2 regions of the Clostridium sediminicola genome follow, and region 1 is predicted to be linked to the other one. Evidence: riboswitches for the same ligand, from Rfam matches in the RefSeq annotation. Region 1 holds a riboswitch; the other holds the start of a gene.
What was found. A riboswitch is a leader RNA that binds a small molecule or an ion and turns the genes downstream of it on or off. The one in region 1 is predicted to bind cobalamin.

Region 2: it holds a riboswitch for cobalamin, as region 1 does, so the genes downstream of both, ACQ3F0_RS15595 (aminotransferase class V-fold PLP-dependent enzyme) here and hemA (glutamyl-tRNA reductase) in region 1, are expected to answer to the same signal.

The regions. Positions count from the first base shown of each region.
Region 1 is NZ_BAABMF010000006.1:30,431-34,828, forward strand. Features, by position in the region: gene hemC (hydroxymethylbilane synthase) at 1-49, opposite strand, end outside; gene ACQ3F0_RS11795 (NAD(P)-dependent oxidoreductase) at 18-698, opposite strand; gene hemA (glutamyl-tRNA reductase) at 656-1,852, opposite strand; cobalamin riboswitch at 2,032-2,208, opposite strand; gene ACQ3F0_RS11805 (C39 family peptidase) at 2,327-3,343, opposite strand; gene ACQ3F0_RS11810 (GGDEF domain-containing protein) at 3,371-4,398, opposite strand, start outside.
Region 2 is NZ_BAABMF010000009.1:183,278-187,675, reverse strand. Features, by position in the region: gene ACQ3F0_RS15615 (class II aldolase/adducin family protein) at 1-585, opposite strand, end outside; gene ACQ3F0_RS15610 (iron-containing alcohol dehydrogenase) at 607-1,770, opposite strand; gene ACQ3F0_RS15605 (DeoR/GlpR family DNA-binding transcription regulator) at 1,786-2,634, opposite strand; gene ACQ3F0_RS15600 (aminotransferase class V-fold PLP-dependent enzyme) at 2,807-2,947, opposite strand; partial or broken gene ACQ3F0_RS15595 (aminotransferase class V-fold PLP-dependent enzyme) at 2,928-2,999, opposite strand; cobalamin riboswitch at 3,113-3,300, opposite strand; gene ACQ3F0_RS15590 (metal-dependent transcriptional regulator) at 3,380-3,853, opposite strand; gene ACQ3F0_RS15585 (FeoA family protein) at 4,087-4,332, shown strand; gene feoB (ferrous iron transport protein B) at 4,394-4,398, shown strand, end outside.

The DNA of each region.
Region 1 (4,398 bases):
TTTGAACCTGTGCTAACTTACTCTTTCTGGTCGCCAATTTTATATTCAAAATTTTTCCCTCCATAGAACATTTTCAAAACTAAATCCGCTTTTTCTTTTGAAAACATGTATTTAAAATCTTCACTTGATATAAACTCTAATATTTCTTTTTTGAACTCACTCTCTTTGGCTTTCTTTCTAAGTCCTACTGCATAACCAACAAAATCATCGTACTCCATTAAATTATCTTTGATTACTTTATTTAAGTATCTGCTAATTCTAGGACTTCCTCCCTTTGTGTGAATACTATATCCGATATTCTCAGTTTCTCCACTCATAGGCATTATAAAGTTTCCCTTTTTAAAATCTGTACAATTTAAATATAATTTTGAAAGGTTTTCGCAATCCTCTATAATTTCTTTAAGTTTTTTATCATCGTTAATCGCAATAATTATAAGATGCTTATCATTAATATAACTTTTTCTATATTCATCTTTTATAATTTGTAAATTATTATTTTGAGATAATTCATAAAACTCTTCTGAAATTTTTTTAGATATAACCGTTACTGAGCATGTTTTTTTCAATAATGTTTTGGCTTTTATAAGAGCTGCTTTTCCTGCACCGATTATTAATACTCTCATGCCATTTGATATTAATGAAATTGTGGCATAATCTATTTTTGAGGAAAGAATATCTTTTCTATTATGTTCAAGCATTCTTCGCCACTACCTTTCAATTGTTCCTCTTTTAGTACTTCTATGGCTCGATTTATATAAAAATCTGATGTACTTTTTATCATTGTTTTTGCTAACTCATCTGGATTCTTTGTATACTTTTTATTTTTAAAAGTATTGAATCTTCGCTGACTTACAGATTCACTAAGGTTTTTCATATCTTTTATATAAGGAACTATATCCATTATTAGTTCATAGTCTCTATATTCGTGAATATATTTATCTAATATTTCTCTGTTTTGCTCCATTATTTCTTTTCTTTTTTGCTTGTTCTCATTATCCATAAGAGAAATTCTATCTATATCAATTACTTCTACTTTCTGAAGTTCTTTTACTTCCTCTTCCACATCTCTAGGAATTGCCATATCAAAAACAAGGAATTTTTTATGGGGTAATTCGTCTTTCTTTACAATTATATGTGGCGATGATGTACAACTTATTATGCACTGAACATTATTATAATTTTGAACTTTTTCATGAAATGAGATATATTCTATTCTTGAATCCTGTGATTTATAGATTTCTTTATTTCTTACAACTATATATAATTTCTCTAATCTATCATTGGTCAGGTATTTTTCAACAAGCTTACCTACCTCACCATAACCAATTAACATGTATTTTGACACATTTCTTTTGTAACTCTCTTTAGCTACAATAGAGGAAGATGATATTGGAATTCTGTACATACCACTTTTCCATCTAAATTCTTTTCCACAAGTTATTGCTAGCTGAAAAAGCCTATGTAATGCTTTACTGATACTCTTATTTTTCTTTGATATCTCAAAAGCAGTCTTTACTTGTGAGAGTATTTGATCTTCTCCAAGTATTTTTGAATGAAATCCACATGTCACTTCCATTAAGTGATGAACTGCTCTTTCCTCTTCACGAAAAAATGTATATTCTTTAAGACTTTTATCCCAATTCAATTCTTCAAAAACTTTATCAACAGCTCTTTCTCCTATTACATCAGAATCAAAATAAATTTCCGTTCTATTACATGTGCTAAGAATTACAGAGCCTTTTGAAAACTTATTTATGCTATCTAAAGCTCCCTCAATTTGCTTATTTAATATTGAAAGTTTTTCTCTTATTGAAATATCTAGGTTATGTCTCAAACCTATAATTTGAATCATGATAACACCCCATAAATATCAATTTTGCTGCGCAAAATTCTCTGCTGTAAACTGTCTAAGTTTTGATTTCCCAAAACAAAAAACCTCTGCTATAAACAGAGGTTTGTATTCTATGACTTATACCATAATTATATTTTTTAATAACTATAGCTGTGAAACTCACTTCCCTCCGAAGTATCTGTTCTTAATAATCGCTGGCAGGTCTCCTGACTTACACATCACTCTCCTCCCACCTTCCCAAACTAAAAGTTCAGTGGTCCCGGGATTCGTCTTTGTTTACAGTAACGGGGGCTGTAGCAGACTCTCACTGCTTTCCCTATTAAACTTATAAAAAGTACCAAGATTATTCAATATTCTATTATGACTTCATTATACATTATTAGTATTCGCCAAACAATAAATATATTTTAGTTTTTTGTATTATTTATATATATAAATAGAAATAAAGCTAAAATTAATAATAAAAATAATAATTTATAAATTATTATTTTTTTCTATAATTAACAACTTATCATACCATACTTTAGATGCTCTGATTACTTCTTCTTCTTTGTAATATCTGTCTTTTCCTTTATATGTTCCATCTGAATAAGTTTCATTCCAACTATTTGGGTCGTATACTTCAAAATACATCTTATCATCAACTACTATATATCCTTTTACTATAATAAAATGTCCACTGGAACCCCAATAAAATCTATCAACATGCTCTTCATAGGAATCTTCATTTATAGATATTTCTCCTGATTTTATTCCTAATAGCATTATATTACCTTTATCTAATTGTGAAATTATAAATTCTTTTGTTACATTTAAATGCATTTTTGATTCTATACCATAGCTTTTGAGATAATTTTGAACATCTTCAGTAAACCATCCACCATCATCGCCATAGTGTAAATTCCTAGCATCCTCAGCATATCCTTGGAAATTTTCATCTGCCCATTTACCAAGCATTTCTGCACTAGCTGGTCCACAGTTTGTACTAGAATATTTTCCTGTGTTTGCTTGGTCAACATACCAATCATATTCTTTATCATTGCTAACCTTTTCAGTCATATATTTTCCAAGACCTAAAGATTGTTCAATGGGTAATTTATCTATTAAAAATTCTGTTTTGATCTGCTCATTTAACTTACCGAAATATCTTCCTTGAACATCGTCAACTTGAAAAGTGTATTTTTCTCCTAAATTATAATTACTTTCAGCTGGTTTAATAACTAAATTTTCACTATCTGAAACTAAACTATAGCTAAGAGCAACTGAATTACCACTGGAATCCAGAACTTTTATATTATTTTTGGTCTTTTCATCTAAAACTATACCAGTGCTAAACTGTACATTTATAGTCTTATAATCATCAATATAGGATATTTTTTCTACTTCAATAGGTTCCATAAAATAATATTTAAATCCTATACCTGAAGTTATAAGTAATAAAAACATTAATATAAATAATATTTTACTAAATATGTTTTGTCTTTTTCTCATAATAATCTCCTATATATAAAGTCATAATTAGTTAAAAATAATTTCGTTACCGCCCTCTTTTTTAGCTCTTTTTAGATATTTATTAACTCTAACTAATAAGTCTTCCATACTCTCTCCTTCTTGAGGGGACGCCACACCAAAACAACATGTTATAGTTCCTACATTACTAAAATAATGGTCCCAAATACCCTCTTTTATACGTTTAGTTACATTCAAAGCTATTCTTGTATCTACACCAGACAGTAGTATTACAAACTCTTCTTCACCCCATCTAGCAAATACATCATTACCTCTTATAAAAACCTTTACCATCTTTGTAATTTCTCTTAAAACTTTATCTCCTACAGATTGTCCCAATTCTAGGTTTATTTTTTTGAAATGATCTATTTCAAACATAACTATAGCAAGATTTCCTTTATGATTTTTATAATAATTAAATAATCTTCTATATTCCTCATCAAATTTAAATCTATTACTTATTTCACTTAATTGATCAATTATTGAAACCTGCGAGAATTTCTTTTCCGTTAAATATTGAACCCTTTTATAGCTTGAAATTCTAAATGTTAATACACCAATAAATAAAATGTTTATCGTAACATAAGATATTGTTGCCAAAAAATGCATAACCTCGATATCTCCTATTACTGCATAAGAAAAAATAAAATAAGATATTGCAAACATCAATGAAACTATTAAAGAATTTATCCATTTATTGGGTAGCAAAAAAATTCCTATCATAATAACAATAACTTCAAAACAATGAATAAAATAATCTGAAAATCCGTTTAAATATGTACTTACTAAGTAAACCACACAAAAAATCACTTCATAAAATGTAAACCATTTTTTTAAACCATTATAATTTTTAGATTTTTCTATCACAATTATCAAAGAAATACTACACAATAAAATAGCAATCCTCATATATGTGGTTATATTTAGAATTGCTTTACCATCTAAAACGTTATTTAAAGTTCCATATGCGATATATGCTATAGAAATTATTAATAGTATAATCTGTATATGTTTCTTAAAACTGCTTATTTCACTTT
Region 2 (4,398 bases), on a different contig from region 1:
CACTTTTACATTTCCAGCACTTTTAGCAAGGTGATATATTTTTGCTGCATCTTCAAGATAAATTGAAGACGTTAATGCTTTATCTATTGATTCTCCAATTGCTAAAGTTCCATGATTACTTAAAAGACAAGCTTTTCGCTCTTCTAAAACACTTAATGCCTCAATACCAATACTCTCTGTTCCTGGCATTCCAAACTTTGCAACTGGAACATCTCCTCCAATAAATGGTACCATTTCAATTAAAATTACCGGGATTTTTTCTTGACAAACTGCAAATGCAGTAGCATAAGGTGAATGTGTGTGCAAAACACATTTGATATCCTTTCGCTCCTTGTAAACTTGAGCATGCATTTTCCATTCTGAAGAAGGTTTATTATATCCCTCAATAATAGTTCCATCTAACTTTAGAACAACCAAATCTTCTGAAGTCATTGTATCATATGGTATACTTGATGGAGTTATAACCATCTTATCTGTTTTACTATCATAAACACTTACGTTTCCACTAGTTCCAGCTACAAGCCCTAAATTATATGATGATTTTGCAGCTTCTAATAATTCATATTTTAATTCCTTTAAATTCATATCTAACTCTCCTATATTTTTTTAAATTGCTAGTTTTAAAATTTCTACTATGTCACCTTTTTTTAGTTGTTTAAAGTTACCAATATGATCTGAATTACCAATGGCTTTGATTTCCATTTCTTCAAACCTATCTACAGGAATCCCTGCTTCAGTTAAAGTAATTTTTAACCCTAATGACTTAAAGAACTCTTCTAAACAAGCTATTCCTTTTTCTACTACTATTTCTTTATTATTTTCATTTTCAACTCCAAATACTCTTGTGGCTAATTGTACAAATCGATCTATATTTACATTCTTAACATATTTCATCCATGCAGGAAAAATTATTGCCATTCCTGCACCATGAGTTATATCATAAAGAGCGCTTATCTCATGCTCAATTCTATGAGAAGCCCAGTCTGTAATTCTTCCTGCATCTAACATGCCATTATGTGAAACTGTCGCTAACCACATAATTTCTGCACAATTATCATAATTTTTCGGTTCTTTCTTCATCTTAGGACCAACCTCTAAAATAGCTTTCATTGCACCTTCCAATAAATAATCACTAAGTACTGAACTTTTTGTAGGCGTGAAGTACCTTTCAAATAAATGTGATAAAATATCAGCTATTCCACAAGACATAAAATATGGTGGTATCGTATAACACATTTCAGGATTCAAAATAGAAAACTCTGGAACAATCAATTCACAATCTATTCCACATTTTAAATTCTTCTCTTCATTGGTAATAATACTACTCTCTGACATTTCTGAACCTGAACCTGGAATTGTAAGGATTGTACCAACTTTTAAGGCCTCTTTAGGTGTTGCTTTACCTGAATAGAAATCCCAAACATCACCATCATACTTTGTTCCTAAAGCAATGGCTTTTGAAGAATCAATAGCACTTCCTCCACCAATAGCTAATACAAAATCAATATTTTCTTTCTTACAAATCTCAATACCTTTATACACAAGCGACAACCTTGGATTAGGAACTACACCGTCTAAAACAACACATTCCACACCATTTTTTTCTAATGATTTAATAATCCTATCAAGAATCCCAAACTCTTTTAGGTAATCTCCACCGTAGTGAATCAATACCTTTCGACTATGTTTTATAACATGTTCACCTACTGTATTTTCAGCATCTTTTCCGAAAATAATTTTAGTAGCACTCTTAAATGTAAAATTTTCCATTACAACTTCACCCTCCTATTCTTCACTCGCAATAACTATTTCCACTTCATTTTTAATTAAAACCTCTTTATATTTTTTCGATATTTCTCTATCTGTTATAATCACGTCTAATTCATTCAATTTACAAATTTTATTGACAGAAGGTGAATCAAATTTTGTATAGTCTACTACCAAATACTTTTTCATTGAATTTGTCAACATATTTTTCCTTACCATTGCTTCTAATTCATGATTATCTGTTACACCCATGTCTGTACTTATTGAAGAACAGCTTATAAATGCTTTATCAGCAGATAATTTTTCTAAGTTCTCAGTTGTCATATATCCAACAAAAGAGCTAGTACTTTTTCGAAGTATTCCACCTAAACAAATTACTTTAACAGTCTTACTTTTATCAAATTCATGTGTAATCATCAAAGAATTCGTAATAACAGTAACTTTTTTCTTGCTTGTATTTAAATTTTTAGCAATATACAGTGCTGTTGTGCTACTATCAAGCATGATACAGTCACCCTCTTCAATCATTTCAATACACTTTTCACCTATCAGTTGTTTCTCTTCTAAATAAATTTTTTCCCTTATTCCAATTGGAACTTCATTATCTGCGGTTTCAGGTAAATATGCACCACGTCGAACTCGTTTTAATTTGTTTTCTTTTTCAAGTTTATCCAAATCTCTTCGAACGGTCTCTTCGGATACATCAAATAATTCACTTAAATTACTAATTAATACACTACCATTTTCTATTAATAATTCTTCTATTTTTTTCAACCTGTCAACTGCTAACATTGCTTCTAATCCCTCTACATTCTTATTTTTATTTGTTAACAACATTTTACCACATATCACAACTTTAATCAACATAAATTAATATCGCGACACATTTATACACATTTCTCCACAATATTTTTAAATATTTATACACATAAACTAATTAATATTCTATAATAAAGACTCAGATGAGATTATGATTCATCTGAGTCTTTATTGTAAAATATGTTGATTTTCCATTTTTTTATTTGGCATTTAATCTTTTTTATAATATTTCAAATGAATTTCTTAATGTCCCATCAGTTTTCAAAGCATTCATCAGTGGCTGAGCACAATGATTCCCAAATCTAATAGCTATATTAAATTTATCTAAAACTATCCCTAGATCATAATTGCTGCCACACAACAAAATTTGAATGATGCTCTGCTTCGCTTACAATAATCCTATCTCCTTCTTTTAAAAAGGATAGAAATCATAAAACCACTTATCAATGATAAGCGGTTTATATATGCACAAAAAGACCAATATAGTATATATAGTCTGATTTTGCCCCCTACCATCCGTAGAGTTAATAGCAACTCAATATAGGCAGGTCTTCTGACTCAAGTTTCAACGCTGTTTATACCTTCCCACCTAATTAAAGGCAGTGGATAAAAAATAAACAGCTCGACTTATACAGCGGCGGGACCGTCTAGGCTTCTAACCTAATTCCCTATTATCCATAATAATTTTATGGCACCTATATCTACAATATTCACTTTAACTAATATTATATGCAAGGTAAATAAAATTGTCAATTTGGCTTCTATATAATATTATTTCTAAACAAAACTCAAATCAATCATGAAATTCTTTTCTATATTCGATATATTTTTCTGAAATTTCTTTGTTGTTACTAAAAAATTCGCATATAATTTTTAAATTCTTCACAGTTTTGTCTGTAATTATATGTTCTATTAATTCAGTCTCAAGTAAAGCATCTTCTTTACAACCTATAAAAGACAAGAATCCCTCTATTATATTATGTCTTTTTAATAAAGATCCTCCAATTTTTTCTCCTTTATACGTTAAAGTTACTATCCCATACTTTTTATAGTTCACAAATCCTAACTCACCTAGTTTCTTTACCATTTTAGAAGCTGAAGAATCCTTAACATTTAGTAATTGAGCAAGTGTATTTATTCTAATATAGGGTTCATTTAAACTATTTCTATAAATCATTTCTAAATAATCTTCAAGTGCAGGAGTTAACATATTTTTATTATACCTTTGTAATTCATAACCTCTAACTGTATAAAATTTATCATCCATTAAACCACCACCATTTTTCCACTAATTATTTTATTACATTTTTAGATTAATAATTCACAACTACTATAAATTGCGAAAACTTCTTTACAAAAATCTCTCCATATAGAATATATATTAATAACATATTAAAAGTATTTATCATATCTTAGTGTAGAGAAAACTTTTTTCTCTAAGGCAATTCTTTTTATTTAAAACTAATATTATAAAATTGTATATGACGAGGTAGTTTTAATATGAACACTAATTATATTCCGCTAAACTTATTACCACTCGGGAAAAAATGTAAAGTAAAAAAACTTATAGCTAAAGGTTTGTTGAGAAGAAGATTGCTGGATTTAGGTTTAATTAGTGAAACAGTAGTAGAATCTTTGCAAAAAAGCCCATCTGGAGACCCTGTTGCTTATCTTATTAGAGGTGCGGTAATTGCTCTACGCTCTGAAGTAGCTTCTACTATACTAGTAGAATATACAAATCAGTAACTTTAATCATTACTATTAATTTATATTAATATAAAAAATTATTATGTATGGAGGAAAATTAATGGG